2 regions of the Clostridium intestinale genome follow, and region 2 is predicted to be linked to the other one. Evidence: a T-box and tRNA genes for the amino acid it is inferred to sense, from the RefSeq annotation. Region 2 holds a T-box; the other holds one or more tRNA genes.
What was found. The T-box of region 2 lies ahead of tyrS (tyrosine--tRNA ligase). A T-box ahead of a tRNA ligase gene usually reads a tRNA of that ligase, here a tRNA-Tyr.

Region 1 (4,594 bases), 740 kb from region 2:
GTAGCATTTTATTTTTATATAGAAAGTTTTTTTATATCACTCAAATAGTAAGAGTGAACTATTCCTTTAACAATAGATTTACTCATATCCATTATTAAAGAAAGGCGTATAGTTCTATTAGAAAAAATTTCGGTAGCGCTACTTGAATCAACAATGCCTATAATAGAAGCATTACCTACATCAGGAAGAGTTTTTCCAACACCCTTTCCAGGATGTATAGCATAATCTCTTACATGAATTTCACCTATTGAATTAATATCTCCTAGACAAGCATCTATGCCTATTATTAAAGAATTAGGATGATTTTTATTAATCTCAACTAATTTTTTATCTATATTTAATGCGTGGATAGGTGAAGATAAAGTTCCGTAAATTGGTAAGGGTATTAGAGTTTCTTTTAGTAATGTACCTACTAGTGGTCCAAGAGAATCTCCTATACATTTATCAGTTCCTATACAGACTATTACAGTATTGTCTTTTATATAGTCTCTCAAGAAGTAAGCTATTTCGTAATAGGCCATATTTTCTTTATAATTTACTTTAACTTTATTCAAAAAAACCATCCTTTCTACTTGATGTATAAACGGTACTTTATTATATATGCAAGCAAAAAGAACCTTATTATATATAATAAAAAATTATAATATCAAAAGTATAAAAATGATAAATAATGGCAATAAAGGTTAATAGTAGAGAGGTGATAAAATGAATAAAAAAATTTTAACGATATTAGTTATATTAGCAACAATTATAAGTGTAGTCTTTATCTTATACCCAAGTAATCCTAAAAAAACAACGGAACAAAGCGTACAAGTTAAAAATAATACATCTAAGAAACAAGTTGCAGATAAAGCAAATAATGAAAATAATACTAGTGTAAAAAATGATAAATTAGAAACGGAAAAGAAAGCAGACGACAAAGGTAAGGCTGAAAATAGTGACCCATTAATTAAAGTTGAGGGTAATGAGTATGAAGATTCATATATAGATAATTCTAAAAATAATTATAATAAACCTGATAAAAAAGAAGAAGAGGCTTTGACTGCAAGTATGATTTTTAAGGTTGATAAAAATACAATAGAGAAGAAAATTTCTGTATCTAACAAAGCAAAATTGCTTTATTATGCAAGTAAATTATCTAATTTTGATTATGCACAAATCAAAGATATATTAGATAATGGAGATGAAGTGGATGGAGCTAAAGATATAGTTAAAATATTAAAAAATAGATTAAAAGCAAGTGATTATGAAGAAGTTAAAAAAATTCTCAGCCCTTATATAGATATAGAAAAAATAGAAAATCATATTAGTGTATAGGTTTAAAAGAAAGTTTGAAAAAATCAAATAATAGACTAATAAGGAGAAAAATATAGAAAATAGGAGTTTAAGTGTAATAATATCTGTAAATGAGGTATTTTAAGAGTTGAAACTTATTACTTATCCCCTTATACTAATCATTGTCGGTTCTGTGAAAGAATCAATATAAATCCGCTGGCATGGCTCAACGGTAGAGCAGCTGACTTGTAATCAGCAGGTTGTAGGTTCGATTCCTATTGCCAGCTCCACAAAAACATGGAGGAGTTCCCGAGTGGCCAAAGGGGGCAGACTGTAAATCTGTTACGTTTCGTTTCGATGGTTCGAATCCGTCCTCCTCCACCATTTTTTAAAAATAAGGGCGCATAGCTCAGCTGGGAGAGCACCTGCCTTACAAGCAGGGGGTCACAGGTTCGATCCCTGTTGTGCCCACCAATAGTTATAATATTAAATTATAACCAAGCAAGTTTAATTAATAGGCATTAAAAGTGAATATGTGCTGGCATGGCTCAACGGTAGAGCAGCTGACTTGTAATCAGCAGGTTGTAGGTTCGATTCCTATTGCCAGCTCCATAAAACATGGAGGAGTTCCCGAGTGGCCAAAGGGGGCAGACTGTAAATCTGTTACGTTTCGTTTCGATGGTTCGAATCCGTCCTCCTCCACCATTTTTTAAAAATAAGGGCGCATAGCTCAGCTGGGAGAGCACCTGCCTTACAAGCAGGGGGTCACAGGTTCGATCCCTGTTGTGCCCACCAATAGTTATAATATTAAATTATAACCAAGCAAGTTTAATTAATAGGCATTAAAAGTGAATATGTGCTGGCATGGCTCAACGGTAGAGCAGCTGACTTGTAATCAGCAGGTTGTAGGTTCGATTCCTATTGCCAGCTCCATAAAACATGGAGGAGTTCCCGAGTGGCCAAAGGGGGCAGACTGTAAATCTGTTACGTTTCGTTTCGATGGTTCGAATCCGTCCTCCTCCACCAATAAAAGTAGATTATTCTACTTTTTTATTTTTTTTATTTATTACAAATTTTTATTGAAATATTAATCTAATAATGATATAATTATTCACGAAATGAATAATGATAACTCTTATCAAGAGAGGTGGAGGGATAGGGCCCTACGAAACCCGGCAACCTGTGTTATGCACAAAGGTGCCAATTCCTGCAGTGAAAAATCTGCGAGATAAGAGAGAGAATTAATTTATCAAGTCTCTTCTTATCGGAGGGCTTTATTTTTTTGCAATAATATATCGGAGGGAGAAATAAAATGAAAAGATTATTTACATCTGAATCAGTTACAGAAGGACATCCAGATAAAATCTGTGATCAAATATCAGATTCAGTTTTAGATGCTATATTTGAACAAGATCCAAATGCTAGAGTAGCATGTGAGACAGCAGTTACAACTGGGATGGTAATGGTAATGGGGGAAATATCAACTAAATGTTATGTGGATATTCCTAAGGTGGTTAGACAAACTATTAGAGAAATAGGTTACGATAGAGCAAAATATGGATTTGACTGTGATACTTGTGCAGTATTAACTACTATAGACGAGCAATCATCAGATATAGCTCAAGGAGTAGATGAGGCTTTAGAATCTAGAGAAGGCGAAATGGATAAAATAGATGCAGTTGGAGCTGGAGATCAAGGAATGATGTTTGGTTTTGCAACTAATGAAACTCCAGAATTAATGCCAGCACCTATAGCTATGGCGCATAGACTTTCAAGAAGATTATCTGAAGTAAGAAAAAATGGAACTTTAGAGTATTTAAGACCAGATGGAAAAACTCAAGTTACAGTAGAATATGATGATAATAAAGTAAAAAGAATTGATGCTATAGTAGTGTCAACTCAACATGGACCAGAGGTATCACAAGAACAAATAAAAAGTGATATTTTAGAACATGTAATAAAGGCTGTTATACCAGCTGAATTATTAGATGAAAATACTAAATATTATATAAATCCAACTGGAAGATTTGTTATAGGTGGACCACAAGGAGACGCTGGGTTAACTGGTAGAAAAATAATTGTTGATACCTATGGCGGATACGGTAGACATGGTGGCGGAGCTTTCTCAGGAAAAGATCCAACTAAGGTAGATAGAAGTGCAGCTTATGCAGCTAGATGGGTTGCAAAAAACCTTGTAGCAGCTGGTGTTGCTGATAAATTAGAGATAGAAGTAGCTTATGCTATAGGAGTTGCTAAACCAGTGTCAATAGAAGTAGATACATTTGGGACTGCTAAAATAGGTGATGATAAAATAATCGATATAATAAATAAGGTATTTGATTTAAGACCGGGAGCTATTATAAGAGATTTAGATTTAAGAAGACCTATATATAAGAGGACAGCAGCTTATGGACATTTTGGAAGAACAGATGTAGAACTTCCTTGGGAACAACTAACAAGGGTTGAAGAAATAAAAAAATTAATATAGTATATTAAAAAAAGTGGTTATAAAATGATTGTAAGTTATCATTTTATAAACCACTTTTTCTTCTAATTATTGGAATAAACTATTTTTCCGCCAATTATTGAATATTTAATTTCAATATTATCATCAAATAAAACTAAATCAGCATCATACCCTTCTTTTATTATACCTTTTTTGTCATCAACCTTACAATGTTTTGCAGGATTGTAAGTAGCCATCTTAATAACTTCGTGTAATGGATAGTTAGTATTTTTATATACATTTTTAATAGCATTATCAAGTGTTAAGATAGAACCAGCAAGAGCTCCATTTTCTAACCTTGCAGCACCATTTTTAACTATTACAGGCTGCCCACCCAAAGAATAAGAGCCTTCAGGCATACAACAGGCTTCCATTGCGTCAGATACTAATAAAACCTTATCAGTTGTCTTTATTTTATATGCGGTTCTTAAAGAAGGATAAGATATATGAATTCCATCAGAAATAGTTTCTGTAGTTATATTAGAATCAAAAATAGCTCCAACAGTTCCAGCTTCTCTATGTTGAAATGGAGTCATAGCATTAAAAAGATGCGTGGAGTGTGATACACCATGTTTTATGCCTTCCATTGCCTCCTCATAAGTCGCTTTAGTATGTCCTAATGAAACTCTAACACCTTTATTGTCTAAGTAAGAAATTAATTCTAATGCCCCTTCTACTTCTGGAGCTATAGTTATAGAAGTTACTGCATTCTCATATTCACCTACCATATCATGATAAGTTTCCTTAGATGGTTTTTGAAGGAAATTAGGGTTTTGTGCACCAATTGCTTGTAGACTAATAAAAGGGCCTTCT
Region 2 (4,594 bases):
GTTTACCAGATATATTTTTTATTTAGAGATAGTATCCAGGTAGGGTGTGGCCTTGCCTGGTTTTTTTATATGTTTTTTTATCTTATCCGGGCAATGTTTTACTTGTGCGGATTTTTCTCTATTTAAAAATATACTTTAAAATTCCACAAGTACATTCCTGCCTAAAATTAAGGAGGATTTTAACATGATCGAATTATCATTAAACAATGTAGAAAAGTATTTTGGAGCTAATAGAGTTCTAAAAAATATAACCTTTGAAGTTAATAAAGGTGAAAGGATAGGTATAGTAGGAAGGAATGGATGTGGAAAAAGTACTGTTTTAAAACTCATTTATGGAACTGAAAATCTTGATAATGGAAGTATAAGTATTAGAAGAGGTGCTTCTATTGGCTATTTAGAACAGATTCATGGGTTCGAAGAAGGTTCAACAGTAAGAGAAATTTTAAATATAGCATTTGATGAACTATTAGTGCTTGAGAAGAAAATGAAGTCTCTAGAAAGTATAATGTCAGATGAGAGAGAAGATATTTCTAGGTTATTAAGTCAATATAGCGAGCTTCAGCAAAATTATGAAGTTCTAGGAGGATACGATAAGGAAGAGAAGCTTAGTAAGGTTTGTGAAGGCCTTAAATTTAAAGAAAGTTTTTTAGATAGGAGCTTTGATTTATTAAGTGGCGGAGAGAAAACTACAGTAGTACTTGGAAAGATACTGCTAGAAAATCCAGATATTCTTCTTTTAGATGAGCCTACTAATCATCTTGATATGGAGTCCTTAGAATGGCTTGAAGAGTATCTTAGAAATTATAAAGGAACAGTTATTATAGTATCCCATGACAGATATTTTTTAGATAATGTAATAACAAAAACTATAGAAATAGAGGATTTAATAAGCACTAGTTATAAAGGGAACTATTCAGCTTATGTTAAAGAAAAAGAAGATAATCTATTGCAGCAATATGAGTTATATAAGGTACAACAAAAAAAGATAAACTCAATGGAGAAGTCCATAAAGACCTTAAGAGATTGGGCTAATCGCTCTGGAAATGAAAAATTCTATAGAAGAGCTTTCAGTATGCAAAAAAGATTAGAAAAAATGGATAAGGTAGATAAACCAAAAACTGAAAAAGTAAATATGCACATTACTATATCTCAAGGGGATAGGTCAGCTCAGGAAGTGATTAAAGTTATAAGTGCTTCTAAAAGATTTGAGGATAAGATTCTATTTGTTGAAGGTGATTTATTAGTTAGATTTAAGGAAAGAGTGGCCCTAATAGGTGCGAATGGTTCTGGAAAGTCAACTTTATTAAAAACATTATTAAAGGAAGAATCCTTAGATAGTGGAGTTTCAGAGATTGGTGCTAATGTAAAATTAGCTTATCTACCTCAAAATATTATATTTAATAATGAGGAATTAACTGTATTAGAGTGTTTTAGAGAAGATGTAGAAATATTAGAAGGAAAAGCTAGAGAGTATTTAGCTAAATATATGTTTTTTGGAGAAATAGTATTCAAAAAGGTTAAGGGATTGTCTGGTGGAGAGAGAACTAGATTAAAACTTAGTAAGCTGTTATATCATGAGGCGAATTTATTAATATTAGATGAGCCTACAAATCACTTAGATATTGATTCTATAGAGACCCTAGAAGATACCTTAGATGAGTTTAAAGGAACAATATTTTTTATATCTCATGACAGATATTTTATTAATAAAATGAGCAGTAGAATAGTAGCTTTAGAGGGTGGAAAATTTAACAGCTATTTAGGAGATTATGATTATTATAAGGTTAAGAAAAATGAAAGAGAAGAAATCAAAATAGATATAAAACCTTTAAAGATAGAAAAACAACAAAAGACTAAAGCTAACAACAATCAAAATAACAGCTATAAATTAAATAAGTTAGAGGAAAAAATAGTAGAAATAGAAAAAGAAATAAAAGCCTTGGACGAATTGATGGAGACTATTCAAGGAAACTACGAAGAAATAAATAAATGTTTCAAAAATAAAGAAAATTTACAAGTTGAACTAGAACTTTGTATGGAAGAGTGGTTATACTTGACAGAGCAAAGTTAATAAATTAGAATAATATCAAGTTAAACTTGATTCGGATGGAGTTTGATTTCCATCCGAATCTTAGTTTAACTTATCTAGGGTCGTGCCATTGTTATTTCCCACTTGAAGAAATGGGAGTGTTACAATGGCTAGACATCAGATAAAATATATATGGTTAAAAGCTTTGAAGAGAATAAGTAGGATTAGGATAACCTTTAAAGAGAGTTCCCGGTAGGTGAGAGGGGCAAAGGATTTTAATTTGAATACATCTCTGAGCAGCATTCCGAAAGATAACAACTAGTAGGAATAAGACGTATCCTGCACACGTTATAGTGCTAGAGTATAACCAAGAATTTTGGCGTACTTGATAAGGTTTATGTGGTGACGCATAGATAAACTAAGGTGGTAACACGGGATTATTACTCTCGTCCTTTTTATAAGGACGGGAGTTTTTTTGCGCAAAAAAACTGCATACTTAATTATCTAATTAAATAATTAGGTAATTAGGAACGTAGATACTTAGATAAATAGGTAATTAAGTAATTATCTATGTATGAATATATATTAGTTTAAAGGAGGAAATTTAAATGAAAAGCATTGAAGAACAACTAAAAATAATTATGAAAGGAGTAGATGAGGTTGTAGGTAAAGATGAACTTAAGGAAAAACTTGAAACAGGAAAAGCCTTAACTGTAAAACTAGGATTAGATCCTAGTGCACCAGATATTCATCTAGGTCATACCGTAGTATTAAGAAAAATAAAACAACTTCAAGATTTAGGTCATAAGGCAGTGATAATTATTGGAGATTTTACTGGAATGATAGGAGATCCTACTGGAAAATCAAAAACAAGAAAACAGCTTACAAAAGAGCAGGTAATAGAAAATGCTAAAACCTATGAAAAACAGATTTTTAAAGTACTTGATAAAAGTAAAACAGAGCTTAGATTCAACAGTGAGTGGTTATCAAAGTTAAATTTTGAAGATGTAATTAAATTAGCGGCAACCACAACTGTAGCAAGAATGCTTGAAAGGGAGGATTTTAAGAAAAGATATACTCAATACGAACCAATTGGTATTCACGAATTTTTTTACCCATTAATGCAGGCTTATGATTCTGTAGAAATTAAGGCAGACATTGAACTTGGAGGCACAGATCAGAGGTTTAACCTTCTTATGGGGAGAACTTTGCAAAAAGAATATAAACAGGACTCTCAAACAACTATATTTATGCCTTTATTAGAAGGTTTAGATGGAATTGAGAAGATGAGTAAGAGTCTTGGTAATTATATAGGAATAGATGAGCCTAGTAAAGTAATGTATGAAAAAGCAATGTCTATACCAGACGAACTAATAATTAAGTACTACGAATTAGTAACGGATGTACATCCAGATGATATACAGTTAATAAAAAAGTCTTTAGATGATGGTGAAAATCCAAGAAATATAAAAATGAAGTTATCAAAAGAAATTGTAAAACTTTATCATGGAGAAGAAGAGGCTAAGGAAGCAGAAGAAAGATTTATTGAAATTTTTCAAAAAGGCAATATTCCTAATGATATTTTAACTGTAAAAGCAACTTCAAGTGAGTTTGATTTAATGAAGATATTAACTGAACATTCTTTAGTTCAAAGCAAAAAGGAAGTTAGAAGACTTATAGAACAAGGTGGAATAAAAATAAATGATACTAGAATCTTAGAACTAGAAAATATTAAATTAGTTGAAGAAATGATTATACAAATAGGAAAAAAGAAATTTATAAAAATTATAATTGAGGATTAGAATATGTACCAGTATTAAAACTCCATGAGCTTAGAAATTAGGCTTATGGAGTTTTTTATATAAATGAAAAAGCTCCCTCTAAGGAGCTAGTTGAATACACATAAAACCAAACCATGATATAAAAGCCAAGGTTATATAGAAATTTTCATTAAGATAAATATTTTTTAAACTCACCACAATCACCTCATTAGAAATTGTGGACAAGTATTTAGAAATTTATACCTAAAAACAAATAAAGGAAGTAAAAAACTTCCTTTAAATTATTTAGCTTTATATGCGCTTATCATCCATAAAGCTTTTTCGTAATTTGATATAAATCCAGCTACAAGATCTATAGTTCCTTGATCTTTAGCATCTTCAGCTAAAGTAAGTATTTTTCTTGAATGTTCGACCATTGAAGTAAAATCTTCTTGAAGTATATTAATTGATTCATCTCCAGAGATTCCCTTGCTATCTAATTCTTTAATAGTTGCTAAACCTAAATATTCTTTTAAAGAAGCAGCCGGTCTAAAACCTAATATCAATATTCTTTCTGCAACAGCATCTAAATCCTCTGATATTCCATTATAGAATTCTTCGAATTTTGCATGTAATTGGAAGAAAGCAGGTCCTTCAACATTCCAGTGAAGATTGTGTATTTTTGTATATAATGTATTTAAATTTGCTAAATAAACATTAAGTTCCTTTACTACATTTTCTAACGATTTTTTTTCTAAACCTATAAAATTTTTACTCATAAATAATCCCTCCAAATAATAAATAA

Region 1: it encodes a tRNA-Tyr, which carries the amino acid that the T-box ahead of tyrS (tyrosine--tRNA ligase) is inferred to sense. The anticodon was not compared.

The regions. Positions count from the first base shown of each region.
Region 1 covers NZ_CP121166.1:2,770,659-2,775,252, reverse strand. Annotated here, with positions in the region: gene yyaC (spore protease YyaC) at 15-554, opposite strand; gene P8F83_RS14180 (hypothetical protein) at 706-1,317, shown strand; tRNA gene P8F83_RS14175 (tRNA-Thr) at 1,491-1,565, shown strand; tRNA gene P8F83_RS14170 (tRNA-Tyr) at 1,575-1,659, shown strand; tRNA gene P8F83_RS14165 (tRNA-Val) at 1,674-1,749, shown strand; tRNA gene P8F83_RS14160 (tRNA-Thr) at 1,813-1,887, shown strand; tRNA gene P8F83_RS14155 (tRNA-Tyr) at 1,896-1,980, shown strand; tRNA gene P8F83_RS14150 (tRNA-Val) at 1,995-2,070, shown strand; tRNA gene P8F83_RS14145 (tRNA-Thr) at 2,134-2,208, shown strand; tRNA gene P8F83_RS14140 (tRNA-Tyr) at 2,217-2,301, shown strand; SAM riboswitch class I at 2,408-2,510, shown strand; gene metK (methionine adenosyltransferase) at 2,588-3,763, shown strand; gene nagA (N-acetylglucosamine-6-phosphate deacetylase) at 3,826-4,594, opposite strand, start outside.
Region 2 covers NZ_CP121166.1:3,510,220-3,514,813, reverse strand. Annotated here, with positions in the region: gene P8F83_RS17915 (hypothetical protein) at 1-1, shown strand, start outside; gene abc-f (ribosomal protection-like ABC-F family protein) at 185-2,071, shown strand; T-box leader at 2,226-2,486, shown strand; gene tyrS (tyrosine--tRNA ligase) at 2,638-3,831, shown strand; gene P8F83_RS17900 (Dps family protein) at 4,092-4,568, opposite strand.